DNA from 3 places in the uncultured Albimonas sp. genome. Region 2 is predicted to be linked to each of the others. Evidence: riboswitches for the same ligand, from Rfam matches in the RefSeq annotation. Region 2 holds a riboswitch; each other region holds the start of a gene.
The links. A riboswitch is a leader RNA that binds a small molecule or an ion and turns the genes downstream of it on or off. The one in region 2 is predicted to bind cobalamin.
Positions count from the first base shown of each region.

Region 1: linked by a shared signal. The riboswitch ahead of bluB (5,6-dimethylbenzimidazole synthase) and the one ahead of AAC134_RS04495 (energy-coupling factor ABC transporter permease) in region 2 are both predicted to bind cobalamin.
Region 3: linked by a shared signal. The riboswitch ahead of AAC134_RS02575 (TonB-dependent receptor) and the one ahead of AAC134_RS04495 (energy-coupling factor ABC transporter permease) in region 2 are both predicted to bind cobalamin.

Region 1 covers NZ_CAXBOD010000004.1:89,272-95,568, forward strand. Annotated here, with positions in the region: gene AAC134_RS05080 (hypothetical protein) at 18-2,258, shown strand; gene AAC134_RS05085 (CoA transferase) at 2,452-3,690, shown strand; gene bluB (5,6-dimethylbenzimidazole synthase) at 3,751-4,494, opposite strand; cobalamin riboswitch at 4,543-4,731, opposite strand; gene AAC134_RS05095 (FAD-binding oxidoreductase) at 4,931-6,297, shown strand, end outside.
Region 2 covers NZ_CAXBOD010000003.1:183,189-189,485, reverse strand. Annotated here, with positions in the region: gene AAC134_RS04510 (hypothetical protein) at 54-587, shown strand; gene AAC134_RS04505 (beta-ketoacyl-ACP reductase) at 789-1,511, shown strand; gene AAC134_RS04500 (DMT family transporter) at 1,757-2,719, shown strand; cobalamin riboswitch at 2,770-3,002, shown strand; gene AAC134_RS04495 (energy-coupling factor ABC transporter permease) at 3,039-3,716, shown strand; gene cobW (cobalamin biosynthesis protein CobW) at 3,817-4,914, shown strand; gene cobN (cobaltochelatase subunit CobN) at 4,914-6,297, shown strand, end outside.
Region 3 covers NZ_CAXBOD010000002.1:54,292-60,588, reverse strand. Annotated here, with positions in the region: gene AAC134_RS02595 (ABC transporter permease) at 1-22, shown strand, start outside; gene AAC134_RS02590 (ABC transporter permease) at 19-882, shown strand; gene AAC134_RS02585 (ATP-binding cassette domain-containing protein) at 879-1,607, shown strand; gene AAC134_RS02580 (ATP-binding cassette domain-containing protein) at 1,601-2,230, shown strand; cobalamin riboswitch at 2,286-2,534, shown strand; gene AAC134_RS02575 (TonB-dependent receptor) at 2,728-4,683, shown strand; gene AAC134_RS02570 (ABC transporter substrate-binding protein) at 4,683-5,690, shown strand; gene AAC134_RS02565 (iron ABC transporter permease) at 5,687-6,297, shown strand, end outside.

The DNA.
Region 1 (6,297 bases), on a different contig from region 2:
CCGAGAGGCGATTTCAGATGAGCGACGCGTCTTCCCGACCCCCCGAGGGCAAACCCTTCCTGCTGGGGCTGACCCTGGCGGGCTCCGTCTCGGCGGGGGCCTACCTCGCGGGCGTGACGGATTTCCTGATCCGCGCGCTCGACGCCCATGCGACGGCCAACCCCGAGCGGCCGGTGGTGCTGAAGGTGATCAGCGGCACCTCGGGGGGCGGCACCTCGGCGAGCCTCGCGGTGGCCTCGCTGCTCGACGGCTCGCCCTCGGAGCTGCACGCGGGGACGTATCGGCTCGACCCCGAGGCGGGCCCGGGGGCGGCGAGCCCGCGCGACTACAGCTTCGCCCTCAGGCGCCTGCACGACATCTGGGTGACCGAGCTGAGCCTGACCGTCGATCCGCTCGACCGCGCGCGCGAGGCCGCGGCGGCGCGCCCCGCGACCCCGCCCCTGCCCGAGGACGAGACGACCCGCGAGGGCCTGCTGGACGTGGCCGACCTGAGCGCCGCCCGCGCCGCCCGGCTGCCCGCGCCCTCGCTGCTGAACGGGGTGGCCATCGACCGCGCCGCCAACCGGGCGCTGGCCGACGTGCGCTGGAACCGCGGCGCGCCCTATCCGTTCGTGGCCGAGCCGCTGGACCTGTTCATCACCACCACCAACGTGCAGGGCGTGGTCTACAAGGTCCGCTTCGACCGCAATTCGGCCCACCTGATGTCGCGCCACGCCATGGCCCGACACTTCGCCGTGCACGGGCTTGGGGGGCGGCCGATCGGCTCGCCGTGGCTCGAGGCCTATCACGACCGCGGGCTGCGTCTGCAGGCGCCCGAGCGCGGCGGCGCGGTGGACCTGCGCGCCCGCAGCCGCACGCGCGCGGCCACCGCCTGGACCCACCTGCGCGAGACGGCGATGGCCTCGGGCGCCTTTCCCGTCGGCCTGCCCCCGCGCTTCATCCATGCCACGATGGGCGAGCATCAGCCCTTCGAGGTCGACGGCGCCCCCCTCGCCGCGGGCGGCGCCTGGCCGCTGGACCTGCCCCGCGCCGACCTGCCCGGGCCCGACTGGGGCCGGGCCGAGGCGCGTCGCGACGGCGACGCCACCTATCTCGCCGTGGACGGCGGGGTCAGCAACAACGAACCGTTCGAGTTCGCCCGCTTCACATTGCGCCCCGAAGCGCCCGGCGGCGAGCGCGCGAGCGGCGCCGACTGGCTGGCCCCCAATCCGCGCGGCGCCGCCGAGGCCGACCGCGCGGTGATCATGATCGACGCCTTCCCCGAGGGCGGGGTCTTTGGCGCCGTGTCGCCCGACAACCCCGAGGACCTTGCCGCCGCCGGCCTGCCCGGCAGCCTGGGCAAGCTGTTCGGCGCGATGATCTCGCAGGCCCGCTTCAAGCCCGCCGAGCTCGCCGCCGCCGCCGAGACCGAGATCAAGTCCCGCTTCATGATCGCCCCCAGCCGCCCGGCGAGGGACGGGGCCGAGCCGCTGTCGAGCTCGAGCCTGCTGGCCTGCGGAGCGCTGGGCGGGTTCTCGGGCTTTCTCGACCTGCGCTTCCGGCAGCACGACTTCATCCTCGGCCAGCGCAACGCGCAGCGGTTCCTGCAGCAGCATTTCGCGCTCGACCCCGCCAACCCGGTGTTCGGCGACACGCAGGGCCCCCGGACCGAGCGCGGCGAGCGGCCGATCGTCGAACTCTCGCCCGAGCTGGCCCGGCCCATCGAGCAGCCCGACTGGCCGCGAATGACGGTGGCCGAGCTGCTGGCGCTGCGCGGCCCGATCCGCGGACGTCTGCAGGCGCTCTACGAGACGCAGGTCGCCGCGATGCGCCCGGGGCCGATCACGCGCGCGGTGGCCTGGGCGGTGTGGACCGGCGGCGGCAAGGGCAGGATCGCCGCCATCGGCCTGCGCGCGCTCGAGTCGGCGCTGATCGAGCACGGGCTGCTGGCGATGGAGCTGCCCGAGAGCCTCTACGCGCCCGAGGCCCGCCGGGTGATCGCCCGGCTGGTCGTCTCGGCGGGAGAGCCGCTGAGCGTCGAGGCCATCGCCGAGAGCTTCGCCCAGACCCGCCGCCGCAAGGGCGAGCCCGCCCGGACCGCCGCCCAGCTGGCCGCCGAGCGCGAGAGCATCGCCGCGACGCTGAGCGAGCTGAAGCGCCTGCGGCGCAGCGGCCACCGCTACCGCGTCACGACCACGACGCGCGAGGGCGCCGAGGCCTGGGTGCTGGAGCGGCACGCCGGCCTGCTCCGGGGCCTGCCGGGTCGGGTGTTCTCCTGAGCGGAGGGGCCCCGACGCTCGCCGGGGCCGGCGCCGGGGGATCGGTTCGACCCGGAACCGAGCCGCCCGTCGTCCGCGGAGAGGCGGGGCCGGAGCCGGCGGGAATCATTTCAAACTTGCCGAACGGCCGTTAAAAAAGTTGCCAACGACGGCCGGCGTTCCAGATCGGCCGCGCATCATGGGAGGGCCGCGCATGACCGACGGCTTCAACCGCGAGGCCGCCGCCGCGGCCGCCGCGCCGGGGGTGCTGCAGGGCATCCGGGTTCTGGATTTCAGCCGCTACATCGCGGGGCCCTACTGCGCCTCGATCCTCGGCGACCTCGGCGCGGAGGTGATCCGGATCGAGCCGCCCGGCGGCGCCGACGACCGCTTCCTGCTGAAGGTCGAGGGGTTCGACGACGGCGCCCAGTTCATGGCGCTGAACCGCAACAAGAAGTCCCTGACCATGGACCTTCGCAGCCCGCGCGGGCGCGAGGTGCTCAACCGCCTGGTCGCCAGCGCCGACGTGACGCTGACCAACATGCCCCCCGCGGCGCTGCCCAGGCTGGGGCTCGACTACGCCTCGTTGAAACAGGCCAACCCGGCGATCATCTCGGCCAACGTCTCGGCCTACGGGCCGCAGGGGCCGCTCTCGGGGCGCAACGGCTTCGACCTGATCGGCCAGGCGATGAGCGGCGCGACCTACATGAGCGGCTGGCCCGGCCAGCCGGTGCGCACCTCGTGCAACTATGTCGACTTCGGCACCGGGCTGGGCACGGCGCTGGGGATCATGGCCGCGATCATGCACCGACAGCAGACCGGCGAGGGGCAGGAGGTGCAGGCCTCGCTGCTGCAGACGGCGCTGACCTTCATGAACGCGGTGCTGCTGGAGGCCTCCACCGGCGTCGAACGCGCCCCGGGCGAGGGCCGCAGCCCCTACGCCGGCCCCGCCGAGCTGGCGCCCACGAAGGACGGCGCGGTGGTCGTGCAGGTCGTGGGACCGGCGATGTTCGCCCGGCTGGCGGAGGCCATCGGCCGGCCGGAACTGGCGCAGGATCCGCGCTTCGACACCGACGAGAAACGCGGCGAGGCCGGCGCCGAGCTCTCGGCGATCCTGGGCGAGTGGGCCGGCCCCCTGACCATGCAGGAGGCGATGGACGCGCTGGCGCAGGCGCGCATCCCCTCCGGCCCGGCCTTCAGTCCGATCCAGGCGATCAACGATCCGGGCGTGCGCGGGTCGGGCGTGTTCCAGGACCACCATCCGAAACCGGACGGGCCGGCGCTGCCGGTCGCGGGGTTCATCGCCCGCCTCTCGGCCAGCCCCGGCACGATCCGCGCCCCCGCCGCGGCGGCGGGCGCCGACACGCTCGCCACCCTGCGCGCGGCCGGCTTCTCGGACGACGAAATCGAGACGCTGACCGCCGAGGGCTGCGTGGTCCCGCCCGCCGCCTGATCCAGAGCCGCCGCGCCTGCCGGGCGCGGTGGCCGCGCGGGCGCCCCGGGCCGGGGGCCCTCAGGCGCCGCGGCCGCCTATCGGGTCGGCCTCGCCGGCGGCAGGCGCCGAGGGCGCAGGCGGGGTCGCGCTCCGCCCCTGCCAGCGATCGGCGAAGACCATCTCCGCGAGCGGTCGCCGGGCCGCCCAGCCGCGGGCCTGAAGCTCCGGCCCGTCGAAGAGCTCGCGCACATGGCCAAGGCACAGATAGGCCACCGGCGTGACCTCCGCCGGCAGATCCAGGATTTCGCGCAGGTCCCCCTCGCGGAAGATGCTGACCCAGCCGACCCCGATCCCTTCGGCCCGGGCGGCCAGCCAGAGGTTCTGCACCGCGCAGACAGTGGAATAGAGGTCGGTGTCCAGGTCATGCGTGCGCCCCAGCACGGTCGGCCCGCCCCGGGTCCGGTCGCAGGTGACGCAGAGGTTCAGCGGCGCCTCGCGGATGCCCTGCAGCTTGAGCTCGGAGTAGAGCGCCCGGCGCGCCTCGCCGAACATCTCCCGCGCCTCGGCGTTGGCGCGGTCGAACGCGGCGCGCACCGCCTCCCGCACGCCGGGGTCGCGGATCACGATGAAGTTCCACGGCTGCGACAGGCCGACCGAGGGCGCGGCGTGGGCGGCCTCGAGGATCCGGGTCAGCGCGGCGGGGTCGACCGGATCGGGCAGGAACTGGCCGCGCACGTCGCGACGCTCGCGGATGGCGCGGTAGACGGCGGCGCGCTCGGCGGGCGCGAAGGGCCCGGCCGGGCGGGTCTGGATCGGCTGCATGACATGTCCCCTGTCCGTGAAGCCAGCGGCCGCGGCGCCGTCCGCGCGCCTCGGTCAATGTCGTCCGGCCGGTCTTCTGACTTGGCATCCTCCCGAAGCGGCGCCTTCCCGGCCCGAGCCAGTGGCCTGTTGCCGCCCGGTCCGCCTCACAGCGCTGGGCACGTCGCGGATCTGCACCGCGTTCCCGATTATTCCCCCGCGCGTGGCGCGGCGGACACCGAACGCAACAGGGCTAGCCGCCTGCCGCCCCCGAGACAACCGCGTCCGAGGCGGGCGCCAGCGTCCGACGCCGCCGGCGACGGCGCGCCGGCGCCGGCCTCCCCTGGCCCGGGGGCGTCCGCCGGGCGCGCAATCGTCTCGCCAAGCGGGTATCGTCGGCCCAACCAATGATGCCCGGGACCCGAATCCCGGGCGCGAGGCGCATGGGAGGCGCACAATGACCGAGACCCGATCCCTCGACCGGCCGAGCGAGGCCGTGCAGGCCGCCGACGCCGCCGACGCCGCCGAGGCCCTGCGGGCGGCGCTGGCCGCCGAAGCCGAGGCCCGCGGCGGCGCCCTGCCCGCCGACCTGCTGGTCTTCGGCGCGGACATCCCCGAGCGGAACCTGCAGGACTGGTCCCGCCAGCCGCCGGTGCGCCCGCTGGCGCTGGCCCGGCCGCGCTCGACCGCCGAGGTCTCGGCCGTGCTCGCCGCCTGCGCCCGCGCCGGGCTGGCGGTGGTGCCCCAGGGCGGGCTGACGGGCCTCGTGCGCGGCGCCCACCCCGTCGCCGGCGGCGTCGCCCTGTCGATGGAGCGGCTGACCGGCGTCGAGGAGGTCGACCGCGAGGGCGCCACCATGATCGTGCGCGCCGGCACGCCCCTGCACGAGGTGCAGGCGGCGGCCGAGGCCGCGGGGCTGTTCTTCCCGCTCGATCTCGGCTCCCGCGGGTCCTGCTCGATCGGGGGCAACGTCTCGACCAACGCCGGGGGCAACCGGGTGATCCGCTACGGGACCGCCCGCGACCAGGTTCTGGGGCTGGAGGTCGCGCTGCCCGACGGGACCGTGGTCAACGCGCTCAACCGGCTGGTGAAGAACAACACCGGCTACGACATCAAGCACCTGTTCATCGGGGCCGAGGGCACGCTGGGCGCGATCACCCGCGTCGCCCTGCGCCTGCAGCCGAGGCCCGCGGCGCTGGACGTGGCGCTGTGCGCGCTGCCCGACTACGCCGCGCTGCTCTCGCTGCTGGCCGGGCTGCGCGCCCGCTTCGGCCCCGGCCTGACCAGCTTCGAGGCGATGTGGGACGAATACCTCGACACCATCACCTCGACCTTCGAGCTGCGCCGCCCCTTCGCCGCCGCCCACCGTTTCTATGCCATCGTCGAGATCTCCCGCTTCGGGGCCGGCGAGGACTCGCGTCTGCCCGACGCGCTGGGCGAGCTGATGGAGGAGGGCCTGATCGAGGACGCCCTGATCGCCCAGACCGAGCGCGAGGCCGCCGAGTTCTGGAAGATCCGTGAGATCGTGGGAGAGCTGCGCCAGAAGGCCGGGCCGCTGGTCTCCTACGACATCGGGCTGCCAGCCGGGGTCACCGACCGGTTCGTCGAGACCTCGGCCGCGCGGGTCCGCGCGCAGTGGCCCGACGCGATGCATCTCGCCTACGGGCATCTGGGGGACAACAACCTGCACCTGATCGTGCGCTCGGCCGCCTGCGGCGCCGCCCAGCCGCGCGACGGCTTCGACCGGGCGATCTACGACACGGTGCGGGAGTTCGGCGGCTCGATTTCGGCCGAGCACGGCATCGGCACGACCAAGCGCCCCTA
Region 2 (6,297 bases):
TCCCCCGCGCGGCGCGCCGCCACGATCCAGAGACGACATGACCGGGAGGGGACATGAAGACGGGGAAACTCATCGCCGCGGGCGCGGGCCTGATGCTGCTCGCAGGGTGCCAGGGCGCGAACGACGCCACCGCCGCGCTGCCGAAGCTGGAGGTCGCCTTCGCCGACCCCGCCTGGACCGGCGGCGCGGTGCCGGAAGCCGGCATCTGCACCCAGCAGGGCGGGCGGGGCGCGACGCCCGCGATGGTCGTCTCGGGCATCCCCGAGGGCACGGCCGAGATCCAGGTCGAGTTCAACGACGAGAGCTACCGGCCCCTGTCCTACGACGGCGGCCACGGCGTGATCGGCTACGCCCATGACGGGGGCGCGACGGCGACGCTCGCTTCGGTCCCCGGCGGCGTCCGTGCGCTGGGCGTCGAGGGGGCGCGGGTCGTGAAGGACACGCGCGCCACCGGCGTCTTCGACCAGCCGGGCTACATCGGCCCCTGCTCGAACCGGCGGGGCAACATCTATTCGGCCGAGCTCACGGCTCTGGGCCCCGACGGCAAGGCGCTGGCCACCGGCGCGGCGCGGCTGGGACGCTACTGAGGCAGGAGCGCCGCAGCGCTGCGTGCGGCGAAATATTCCTGCGCTTTCATCCCCTGCGCCTTGAAGAATGTTGCGCATTGGGGTCTAGGTGAGCGCCCCGGCGGCCGAAGCGTCGGGCGGGGCGAGCGCCCCGGGATACGCCCGGGTTCCGCGTCGGCGCAGACCGCCGCGGATGGACAGGACGGACTGGAGGAAAATCCCATGGCACGTGTGGCGGTGGTCACCGGCGGCAGCCGCGGCATCGGCGCGGCGATCTCGATCGCGCTGAAGGCGGCGGGCTACTCGGTTGCGGCGAACTACGCCGGCAACGACGAGGCGGCCGAGGCGTTCAAGAAGGAGACCGGGATCCCGGTCTACAAATGGTCGGTGGCCGACTACGACGACTGCAAGGCGGGGATCGAGAAGATCGAGGCCGACCTCGGCCCCGTCGACGTGCTGGTCAACAACGCCGGCATCACCCGCGACGGCATGTTCCACCGCATGACGCCCGACATGTGGAAGGCGGTGATCGACACCAACCTGACGGGCCTGTTCAACATGACCCACCAGGTCTGGCCCGGCATGCGCGAGCGCAAGTTCGGCCGGGTGATCAACATCTCTTCGATCAACGGCCAGAAGGGCCAGGCGGGCCAGGCCAACTACTCGGCCGCCAAGGCCGGCGACCTGGGCTTCACCAAGGCGCTGGCGCAGGAGGGCGCGCGCGCCGGCATCACCGTGAACACGGTCTGCCCGGGCTACATCGGCACCGACATGGTGATGGCGGTGCCCGAGAAGGTGCGCGAATCGATCATCGCCCAGATCCCCGTCGGCCGCCTCGGCGAGCCCGAGGAGATCGCGCGCTGCGTGGCCTTCCTCGCCTCCGACGACGCGGGCTTCGTCACCGGCTCGACGATCTCGGCCAACGGCGGCCAGTTCATGAGCTGACGCGCCGCGGAGCGGGCGCCCCGCCGGCGCCGCTCCGCGATCCGGCAACGGACACGCCCGGCCGCGGGGACGCGGCCGGGCGTTCGCGTGCCGGAGGCGCGCCGCGCTCCGATACTTTCCGGCCGACCGGTCATCGACCCTTGGAAAAAGCAAGGGTTCCGAATTATCAAGGGAGGCGAACCCGCCCGTCGGTCCCCGTGGATCGACCGCGAGAGGCGGGACCACAAGGGAGGTTCGACCGCTCCATGGCGCATGCCCTCGCGGAGACCGCGCAGGCCCGAGCTCTGGCCGAGGAGGCCGAGGCGGCCGAGGCGGAACGGCGCAAGGTCTTGTCCGGCATCGGCTGGATGGTGGTCACAACGCTGCTGTTCGTCTGCGTCACCGGCATCGTGCGCCATGTCGGCGCCGCCGCCCCCGCGGTCGAGACCGCCTTCATCCGCTATGGCGTGGGCGTGCTGCTGATCCTGCCGCTGCTGCGCCCGATGCTGCGCAAGCCGCCCACCCGCCGGGCCTGGGCGTTCTTCGCCTCGCGCGGGGTGGTGCACTCGGTCGGCGTGATGCTGTGGTTCTACGCCATGGCCCACATCCCCATGGCCGAGGTCACGGCGCTGAGCTACGTGGCGCCGATCTTCGTGGCCGTGGGCGCGGCGGTGTTCCTGGGCGAGAAGCTGCAGCTGCACCGGATGCTGGCCATCGGCGCCGGCATCCTGGGCGCGCTGGTGATCCTGCGGCCGGGGTTCGAGGAGATCAAGCTGGGCCAGCTCGCGCAGCTGGGCGCGGCGCCGTGCTTTGCGGCCTCGTTCCTGATCGCCAAGGGGCTGACGCGGGCCCAGGATCCGACCGTGATCGTGGGCATGCTGTCGCTGTTCACCACCATCGCGCTGGCCCCGGCCGCCTTCGCGGTCTGGGTCCCGCCCAGCTGGAACATGATCGCCTGGCTGAGCCTGTGCGCGGTCTTCGCCACCGCCGGTCACTGGACCATGACCAAGGCCTTCCAGTGCGCGCCGATCACCGTCACCCAGCCGGTGCAGTTCCTGCAGCTGGTCTGGGCGACCCTGCTCGGCATCGTCGCCTTCGGCGAGCCGATCGACCCCTGGGTGATCCTGGGCGGGGGCATCGTCGTGGCCTCGGCCACCTACATCGCCCACCGCGAGCGGCTGGCCGCAAAGCGCGCCACCCTCCCCCCCGCCATCGCCACCAAGACCTGAGCCCCCGCCTTGCCCCCCGCTTTGCTTGACAGCGGGACGGCGGGAGACGAAACCTGCAGCAAGCGCATGGTTCCGATGGGCGGCCCTCCAGGGCGGCCCGGGATGAAAACGGGAATGCGGACAGGGCCGACCCACGTCGGGGGCCCGAAGCCGCAGCCGCCCCCGCGACTGTATGCGGCGAGCGCGCCCCACGGCCACCGGAGACGGGAAGGCGGGGCGGGCGTGGGAGGGAGACCTCCCGAAGCCGCGAGCCAGGAGACCTGCCACGCGTCCGTTGAAACCCCAGCCCGTCGGGTGTGACGGGACAGGAGGACCGACCATGCATATCGAACCCGGCGTCGTCACCGGCGCGAAGCTCGCCCTTTCCTACGTCACCGCGGCCGGCTGCGCCGTCGTCGGCGCCAAGATGGCCTGGGAGACCCTGCGCGAGCGCGGGCTTGTCTCGCTGGCCCTGCGCTCGGTCATCGCCACCGCGCTGGTGTTCGTGTTCTTCGAGGTTCTGCCGCACTACCCGGTGGGCGTCTCGGAGGTGCATTTCATTCTGGGCTCGACCCTGTTCCTGGTGCTGGGCGCCGCGCCGACCGCCATCGGGCTCGCCGCCGGCCTCGCCATCCAGGGGCTGCTGTTCGCGCCATTCGACCTGCCGCAGTACGGCATGAACGTGACCTCGCTGCTCGCGCCTCTGTTCGTGCTGAGCTACGCCGCGAAGAAGCTGATCGCGCCCGGCACCGCCTATGTCGACCTGCGCTACAGCCAGGCCTTCGCGCTGTCGCTGGCCTTCCAGGGCGGCGTGGTGGCCTGGGTGGCGTTCTGGGCGCTGTATGGCGACGGGTTCGCCGCGACCAACCTGACGGCGGTCGCCACCTTTGGCGGGGCCTACCTGCTGGTGGTGCTGATCGAGCCGCTGGTCGATCTCGCGGTGCTGGGCGCGGCCAAGGGCGCGCGCGGGCTGGCGCAGTCCGGCCTGGTCACGCCGCGCCTGTACTCGGCCGCCTGACCCCGCCTCGCTGCCGCGGCCCCCGGGCCGCCCTCCTGACCCCATGACGCGCGCGGCGGGCCCTGCACCCGCCGCGCCGCTTCGCTTACGGGAGACCCCCATGCCCGCCAAGATCCCCGCCACCGTCGTCACCGGCTTTCTCGGCGCCGGCAAGACCACGCTGGTCCGCCACCTGCTGACCCACGCCCACGGCCGCCGCATCGCCCTGATCGTCAACGAGTTCGGAGAGCTCGGCGTCGACGGCGAGATCCTGCGCTCCTGCGGGATCGAGGGCTGCTCGGACGACGATGTGGTCGAGCTCGCCAACGGCTGCATCTGCTGCACCGTGGCCGAGGATTTCCTGCCCGCCATGACCGCGCTGCTCGACCGGCCCAACCCGCCCGAGCACATCGTGATCGAAACCTCGGGCCTCGCCCTGCCGCAGCCGCTGGTGCGCGCCTTCAACTGGCCCGAAGTGCGCGCGCGGGTGACCGTGGACGGGGTGGTGACGGTGGTCGACGGGCCGGCCGTGGCGGCCGGCCGCTTCGCCGCCGACGAGGCGGCGGTGGACGCCCAGCGCGCCGCCGACGATTCGATCGACCACGAGACGCCGCTCTCGGAGCTGTTCGAGGATCAGCTCGCCTGCGCGGACATGATCGTCGTGAACAAGGCCGACCTGATGGACGGGGGCGCCGCTGCCACCGCCGCCGCCCTGCGCGCGCGGGCCCGTCGCGGCGTGCAGGTGATCGAGGCCGCCATGGGCGCCGTCGATCCTGCCGTTCTGCTGGGCCTGGGCGTCGGCGCCGAGTCCGACATGGAGGCGCGCCACGAGCTGCACCACCACCACCATCACGACGACGATGACGACCACGACGACCACGATCATGAGCACGAGCACGGCCACGACGAGTTCGAGAGCTTCCACGTCGACCTGCCCGAGATCCCCGACCCCGCCGCCTTCCAGGCCGCGGTCTCGGAGATCATCGCCGCCCACGACCTGCTGCGGGTGAAGGGCTTCGCCGCCGTCTCCGGCAAGCCGATGCGGCTGCTGATCCAGGCGGTCGGCCCGCGGGTGGACGCGCATTTCGACCGGCCCTTCGCGGCCGGCGAGGCGCGCGCGACCCGGCTGGTGGTGATCGGCCTTGCGGGGATCGACCGCGGGGCGGTCTCGAGCGCGCTGACCGCGGCCGCCACGCCCGAGACGGCGCCGGCCGCCTGATGCACCTGCTCGCCGCGACGCCGGGAGAGATCTCCGACGGGACCGAGCCGGTCGACCCCGCCCAGGATCCCGCGGACCTCATCTTCGTCAGCGCCGCCGACACCGAGCTGGCGGCGCTGTCGGAGGCGCGGCGGGGGCTGGGGGTCGACGCGCCCTCGCTGCGGCTGGCGCATCTCAACTGGCTGGCGCATCCCTACTCGGTCGATCTTTACCTCGACCGCACGGCGACGCGCTCGCGACTGGTGGTGGCGCGCGTGCTGGGGGGCGCCGCCTACTGGCGCTACGGGCTCGAGCAGTTCGCCGCCCGCCTGCATGCCGCGGGCGTGCCCTTCGCGGCGCTGCCCGGCGACGACAAGCCCGACGAGACTCTGGCCCGCCTCTCTACGGTCGACGAGGAGGACTACGCCGCCCTGTGGTCCTATTGCGTCGAAGGCGGGCCGGAAAACGCGCGCGGCTTCCTCGCCCTGACCCGCGCCATGCTCGAGGGGACCGAGCGCCCCGAGGCCGCCCGTCCGCTGTTGCGCGCGGGCCTGATCGGGGCGCCGCGGGCGGCGTGGCGGGCCGGGGCGCCGGTGGCGGCCGTCACCGTCTACCGCGCGCTGGTTCAGGGCGCCGGCCTCGCGCCCGTCGAGGCGCTGTGCGAAGCGCTCTCGGCGCGCGGGCTCAACCCGCTGCCGATCTTCGTGGCGTCCCTCAAGGACCCGGTCTCGGCCGCGACGGTCGAGGCGATCTTCGCGCAGACGCCCCCCGACGTGGTGATCAACTGCACCAGCTTCGCCGTCGGCTCTCCCGATGCTCCGGGCGCGGGCACCGTGCTGGACCGCAGCGGCGCGCCGGTGTTGCAGGCGGTGCTCTCGGCGGGCTCCGAGGCGGCCTGGGCAGAGGCGGCGCGCGGCCTCTCGGCCCGCGACATCGCCATGAACGTGGCGCTGCCGGAGATCGACGGCCGCATCCTGACCCGCGCCATCGCCTTCAAGGGCGAAACCTGGTTCGACCCCGACACCCAGTGCCCCATCGCCGCCTTCCGCCCCAAGGCGGATCGCATCGACTTCGTCGCGACGCTCGCCGCCAACTGGGCCCGCCTGCGCCGGGCCGAGGCCGGGGACCGCCGCGTGGCGCTGGTGCTGGCCAACTACCCCAACAAGGACGGCCGGCTGGCCAACGGCGTCGGCCTCGACACCCCCGCCGGCACGGTGGGGGCGCTGCGGGCGCTGGCGGCCGAGGGCTACGCGGTCGAAGACGCCCCCGCGGACGGCGAGGCGCTGATGGCCCGGATCCTCGCCGGCCCCACCAACTGGCTGACCGACCGGGCCGAGCGGCAGGGGGGCGAGCGCCTGTCGCTGAGCGCCTACCGCGCGGCCTACGCCCGCCTGCCCGAAGCCG
Region 3 (6,297 bases), on a different contig from region 2:
GCGGCTGCGGGGACGGGCGTGACGCTGGCGGCCGAGCCCCTGGCCCGCGCGGCGCCCCCCGCGGCCCCCGGCGACGCCCGGGGCCGGGCGCTCCGCCGCGGCGCGCTGGCCCTGCTGGCGCTGGGAGGGGTGCTGGCGGGGGCCGCGCTGCTGCCGCCCTCGGCGCTGGGGGTGGACGTGAGCGCGCGCGCCCTCCCCCCGCTGCCGGCGCATCCGTTCGGGACCGACATGCTGGGGCGCGACGTGGCCGCGCGCAGCCTCGCGGCGCTGGCGCTGAGCGTGCAGGTGGGGCTGCTCGCCGCCGCCTGCTCGACGCTGATCGCGGTGGGGCTGGGGCTGGCCGCCACCCTGGGGCGGGCGGCGGACCAGGCGGTGGGGGTGCTGACCGAGCTGGCGCTGGGCCTGCCGCATTTCGTGCTGCTGATCATGATCGCCTTCGCCGCCGGCGGCGGCGCCGCGGGCGTGATCGTGGCGGTGGCCTTCACCCACTGGCCCCGTCTGGCGCGCGTGCTGCGCCACGAGGCGCAGACGCTGGCCGCCTCGGAGGCCGTCGAGGTCTCCCGCGCGCTCGGGCGCTCGCGCCTGTGGATCGCGCGCCATCACCTGGCGCCGCCGCTCGTGGGGCAGATCGTGGCGGGGTTCGTGATGATCTTCCCCCACGCGGTGCTGCACGAGGCGGGGCTCAGCTTCATCGGCCTGGGCATCGAGCCGCACCTGCCCTCGATCGGCGTGATGCTGGCCGAGTCCCTGCGCGAGATCATGGCCGGCCGCTGGTGGGTCGCCGCGGCGCCGGGCCTCGGCCTGATGCTGGTCGCCCTGATCTTCGAGCGCTTCGGCGAGGCCCTGCGCCGCCTCGGCGATCGCGAGGGTCTGGCGACATGACCCTGCGGATCGAGGATCTGGGCGTCGCCTTCCCCGCCCCCCGCCCGGCGGCGCTCGAGGGCGTCTGCTTCGCCGTGGCGCGGGGCGAGCTCGTGGGCCTGACCGGCAGCTCCGGCGCGGGCAAGAGCCTTGCGGCCGAGGCGCTGGCGGGCCTGCTGCCTCCGGGGGCCGAGCGGCGGGGGCGGATCACCCTCGACGGCGCCCCCCTGCCCCGCGGCGCGGTGGCGCTGGCGCCCCAGCGGCTCGACGCGCTCGACCCGCTGGCGCGCGTCGGACGCCAGATCGAGCGTTTCGCCCGCCTCGCTGGCCGGCGCGCCGACGTGCCCGCGACGCTGGCCGAGGCGGGGCTTCCGGCCGAGACGGCGGCGCGCTTCCCTCACCAGCTTTCCGGCGGCATGGCGCGCCGGGTGCTGCTGGCGGCCGCGCTCTCCACCGGGGCCGCGTGGATCGTGGCCGACGAGCCGACCGTGGGCCTCGACCCTGCCGCCGCCGACCGGGCGACGGCGCTGCTGGCGCGGCTGGCGGGGACGGGGCGGGGCCTCGTCGTCGTCTCCCACGACCTGCCCCGGCTCGCCCGCGTCGCCGCCCGCATCGTGGTGCTGCGCGAGGGCCGCCAGGTCGAGACCGCGCCCGCCGCCGCCTTCGCGGGCGAGGGCGCGGCGCTTCGCGACCCGTTCTCCCGGGCGCTGTGGCGGGCCCAGATCCCCGAGGACGCCGCGTGCTGAGCGCCGCCGGCCTCGCCCTCGCCTTCGCCGGGCGCGCGGTGCTGACTGATGTCGCGCTCAGCCTCGGTCCGGGCGAGGTAGTCGGTTTGGGCGGCCCGTCGGGCGCGGGCAAGTCGACGCTGGGCCGGATCCTCGCCGGCCGTCTCGAGGCCGATGCGGGCCAGGTGACCCTGGACGGCCTCCCGCGCTCCCCCGCCCGCCCCGGCCGCCCGGCGCCGGTGCAATACGCGCCCCAGTCGGCTGAGCTCGCCGTCGATCCCCGCTGGAGCGTCGCCCGGATCCTCGCCAACGCCGGCCCGCCCGACGCCGAGGCGGTCGCGGCCCTGGGCGTGCGCGAAGCCTGGGCCTCGCGCCGGCCCTCGGAGCTGTCGGGCGGCGAGCTGGCGCGGGTCTCGCTGGCGCGCCTCTTCCATCCCGGCCTGCGCCACCTGGTCTGCGACGAGGTCTCGAGCCAGCTTGACGCGCTGGAGCAGGACGGGGTCCTGCGCGCGCTGACCGCACTCGCCCGCGATCGCGGGATCGGCCTGCTGCTGATCTCCCATGGCGCGGGCCTGCGACGGCGCTTCTGCGACCGGGATCTGACACTTGCCGACGGGCGCCTGAACGCAACGCCCGCCAGCTGAGGCGCCGCGACGCTCCTGCCGCTGCGGGAGCGCTTGACGCCGCCCGGCCGGCAGGTCATCTTCGCGCCGTTCCGGTTCCGCGCCGGGGGTTCGCCCCCGGCCGGGAGCAAAAGGGAACGCGGTGAGGTCGACCCAATGCGGGGACCGACTCCGCGGCTGCCCCCGCAACTGTGAGCGGCGAGCCGACCCTCGATACGCCACTGGCCCACGCCCCCCGAGCATGCCTCAGGGGACCGGGCCGGGAAGGCGAGGGACCGGTGCAGACCCGCGAGCCAGGAGACCTGCCGGAACCTCGTCATCCTTCCTCCGTGCGGGGCGCGCGAAGGAGCGGTTCGATCCGCAGCGGTGACTTCGCAGTCGTCGTCTGACGGGTCGAGGTCCTTCCCCCATGAAGCGCCCCCGAACCCTTCGGCGTCATCTCCGCGCCGCCGGGTCCGCAGGGCTCGAGCGGCGCTTTCCCGCCGGCCGCACGCGCGCCGGCGACCAAGGGGGAACGCATGTCCCGCACCCATCCCGCGCCCGCCCGCGCGCTGCTCGCCGCCTCTTCGCTGGCCTTGTGCCCGCACGCCCTGCACGCGCAGGAGCCGGTGGCGCTGGAGCCCATCGTCGTCTCCGGCGGCCTGACGCCGATCGCCGCCGAGAAATACGGCCGAGCCTATTCCGTCGTCACCGCCCAGGACCTGGAGGACCGGCAGACCACCTACGCCGTGGACGCCCTGCGCGCCCTGCCCGGCGTCGAGGTCTCGCGCACCGGCGGCTTCGGCGGCCTGACCCAGGTGCGATTGCGCGGCGCCGAGGGCAACCACACGCTGGTGCTGATCGACGGGGTCGAGGTCTCGGCCCCCGAGCAGGGCGAGTTCGACTTCGGCGGCCTGCTGGCGGCCGACATCGAGCGCATCGAGGTGCTGCGCGGGCCGCAGTCGGCGCTCTACGGCGCCAACGCGCTGGGGGGCGTGATCTCGATCACCACCCGGCGCGCGCGGGAGCCGGGGCTGCGCTGGTCCGGCGAGGGCGAGGTCGGGACCGACGGGACCGGGGCCGTGCAGGCGGCGGTGCGGGGTCTGGGCGAGACGGGCTCGTTCTCGCTGTCGCTGGCCCGGCGGGAAACCGAGGGCTTCGACGTCTCCGGCACGCCCGGCGGCGAGGCAGACGGCGACCGCAACCTGACCTTCAACGGCCGGGGCGAGATCTTCGCGGCCGACTGGCTGACGCTGGGGGCGACGCTGCGCGTCACGGACCGGCATTCGGACCTCGACGGTTCGCTCTTCGCGGCGCCCACCGAGGCGGCGCTGGTCTACGACGACGCCTCCGCCCATGACCGGACCGAAGCGCTCGGCTCCCTCTACGCCATCGCCGAGCTGGGGCGCCTGCGATCGGAGCTTCGCGCGGCCTACCTGCATGCGGACGACTCCAACACGCTCAACGGCGTGAAGACGACCGACACCAGCTCGACCCGCCTTCAGCTTTCGGCGCAGGCGACGGTGGGGCTGGATGCGGCCAGCCTCGCGGCCGCCGATCACAGCCTGACGGGCAAGGTGGAATACGAACGCGAGAGCTTCGTGGCCAACGACCCCGCCCTGGTCTTCGACCCCTCCCAGCTCGACGAACAGACCCGCGGGCTCTACGGCCTCGCCGCGGAGTATCGGGGCACCTTCCTCGAGGCGCTGGATCTTCAGCTGGGCCTGCGCCACGACATCAACGACGCCTTCGAGGACGCCACGACCTGGAGCGCGGGCGCCTCCTACCGGATCGCCGCGACCGGCACGCGGCTGCACGCCTCCGCCGGGACCGCGGTGCAGAACCCCACGATGTTCGAGCAGTTCGGCTTCACCCCCGGCCAGTGGCAGGGCAACCCGAACCTGGAGCCGGAGGAGAGCTTCGGCTGGGACGTGGGCGTCGAGCAGCGCCTCTGGGACGACCGGCTGGTGGTCGACGTGACCTGGTTCAACCAGGACCTGAAGAACGAGATCGGCACGGTCTACCTCGCCCCCGCCTTCACGGTCGGCACGCCCGTCAACCAGCCCGGAACCTCCGAGCGGCAGGGGATCGAGGTCGCCTCCACCCTCTACGCCACCGACTGGATGACGCTGGGCCTGAGCTACACCTGGCTCGACGCCGAGGAGTCCACGGGCCTTGTCGAAGTGCGCCGGCCGGAGCATGAGCTGGGCGGCTACGTGACGTTCTCCTTCCTCGACGACCGGGCGCGGGTGACGCTGGACGGGCGCTATGTCGCCGGCAACCGGGATCTGGACTATCGCGCGCCCTACGCGCCCGGCGCCCGGGTGGCGCTGGACGACTACGTGGTGGTGAATGTGGCGGCCTCCTGGGCGATGACCGAGCAGGCCGAGATCTACGGTCGGGTGACCAACGCGCTCGACGCCGACTATGAGGAGGTGCACGGCTTCGCGACTCAGGGCATCGCCGCCTACGCGGGCCTGCGGGTGAGGTTCTGATGCCGCGCCCGCCCGCCCGCCCCGGCCGCGCCCCGCGCCTCGCCACGATCCTGGCGGGGGCGGCGGCGCTTGCAGGGACGTTCGCCGCCCTGCCGGCCGCGCCGCGCTCCGGCCCTGCCCCGGAGACGGCGGAGGCGGCGGCCGGGCCGGCGCCGCTCGGAACGCGGGAGGAGACGGCCCCGCAGCGGGTCGTCTCGATGAACCTGTGCACGGACCAGCTCGCGATGCTGCTGGCCGCGCCGGGGCAGCTGCATTCGGTGTCCTACATGGCGGCGGACCCGCGCGCCTCGGTCCTGCATGCGCGGGCCGGGGCCTATGAGGCGAACCACGGGCGGGCGGAGGAGATCTTCCTGATGCGTCCCGACCTGGTGATCGCGGGAACCTACACCACCCGCGAGACCGTCGCGATGCTGCGCCGCCTGGGTTTCCGCGTCGAGGAGTTCGCGCCCGAGGCGACCTTCGCCGACATCCGCGCCAACCTGCGCCGCATGGGCGCCCTGCTGGACCGGGCGCCGCAGGCCGAGGCGCTGGTCGCCGAGCTGGACGCGCGCCTCGAGGCCGCCCGCGCCGCGCCGGCGGAGGCGCGCCCGCTCGCCGCCCTGCGCTATGCCGGCTCCTGGTCCTCCGGGGCGGGCACGCTCGCCCATGAGATCGTCTCGGCAGCCGGCCTGCGCAACCTCGCCGCGGAGCTGGATCTCGCGGGCATGGCCCGCCTGCCGCTGGAGCGGCTGGTGATGGGCGCGCCGGAGCTGCTGATCACCGGCCGCCCGTTCTCGCCCCCCTCGCTCGCCGAGCAGACCGTGCGCCACCCCGCGATCGACCCCCTGCTGAGCCGGGCGGCGGGGGCCGCCATCTCCGACAGCCGCTGGGTCTGCGGCGCCCCCTTCACCGCCGGCGCGGTCGAGGCGCTGGCCAGGGCGCGCCGCGCGCTGACCGGCGTCGACCGCGCGTCCCTGCCCTCCGACCCGGCGGCCTCGGTCGCCGGGCTGCGGGAGTTCGCGCGATGAAGCTCCCCTACCCCTGGCTGCTGGCGTCCCTGGGCCTGCTGACGGGCGTGCTCTTCTGCGCCTCGCTGCTGATCGGCCCCGCGGGGTTGGGGCTGTCCGACAGTCTCGCCGCCCTGCTCGCCGGCCGCGGCGAGGCCGAGACGCTGGTGATGCGCGAGATCCGCGCGCCCCGCGCCGTGCTGGCGCTGATGATCGGGGCGACGCTGGGCCTCTCGGGCGCCGCGATGCAGGGCTATCTGCGCAATCCGCTGGCCGAGCCGGGCCTGCTGGGCGTCACCGGCGCGGCCTCGCTGGGGGCGGTGGCGGCGATCTACACCGGGCTCTCGGCGCTGGTCCCGCTGGCGCTGCCGCTGCTGGCGCTGGTCGGGGCGGGGACGGCGGCGGCGATGCTGCTGGGGCTCGCCGGCGCGCGGGGCGGGGCGCTGACGCTGATCCTGGCGGGCGTGGCGCTCTCGGCGCTGTGCGGGGCGCTGACCGCGCTGGCGCTGAACCTCTCGCCCAATCCCTTCGCCGCGACCGAGATCATGTTCTGGATGATGGGTTCGCTCTCCGACCGCTCCTGGCTGCATGTGCAGCTCGCCGCCCCCTTCATGCTGGCGGGCTGGGC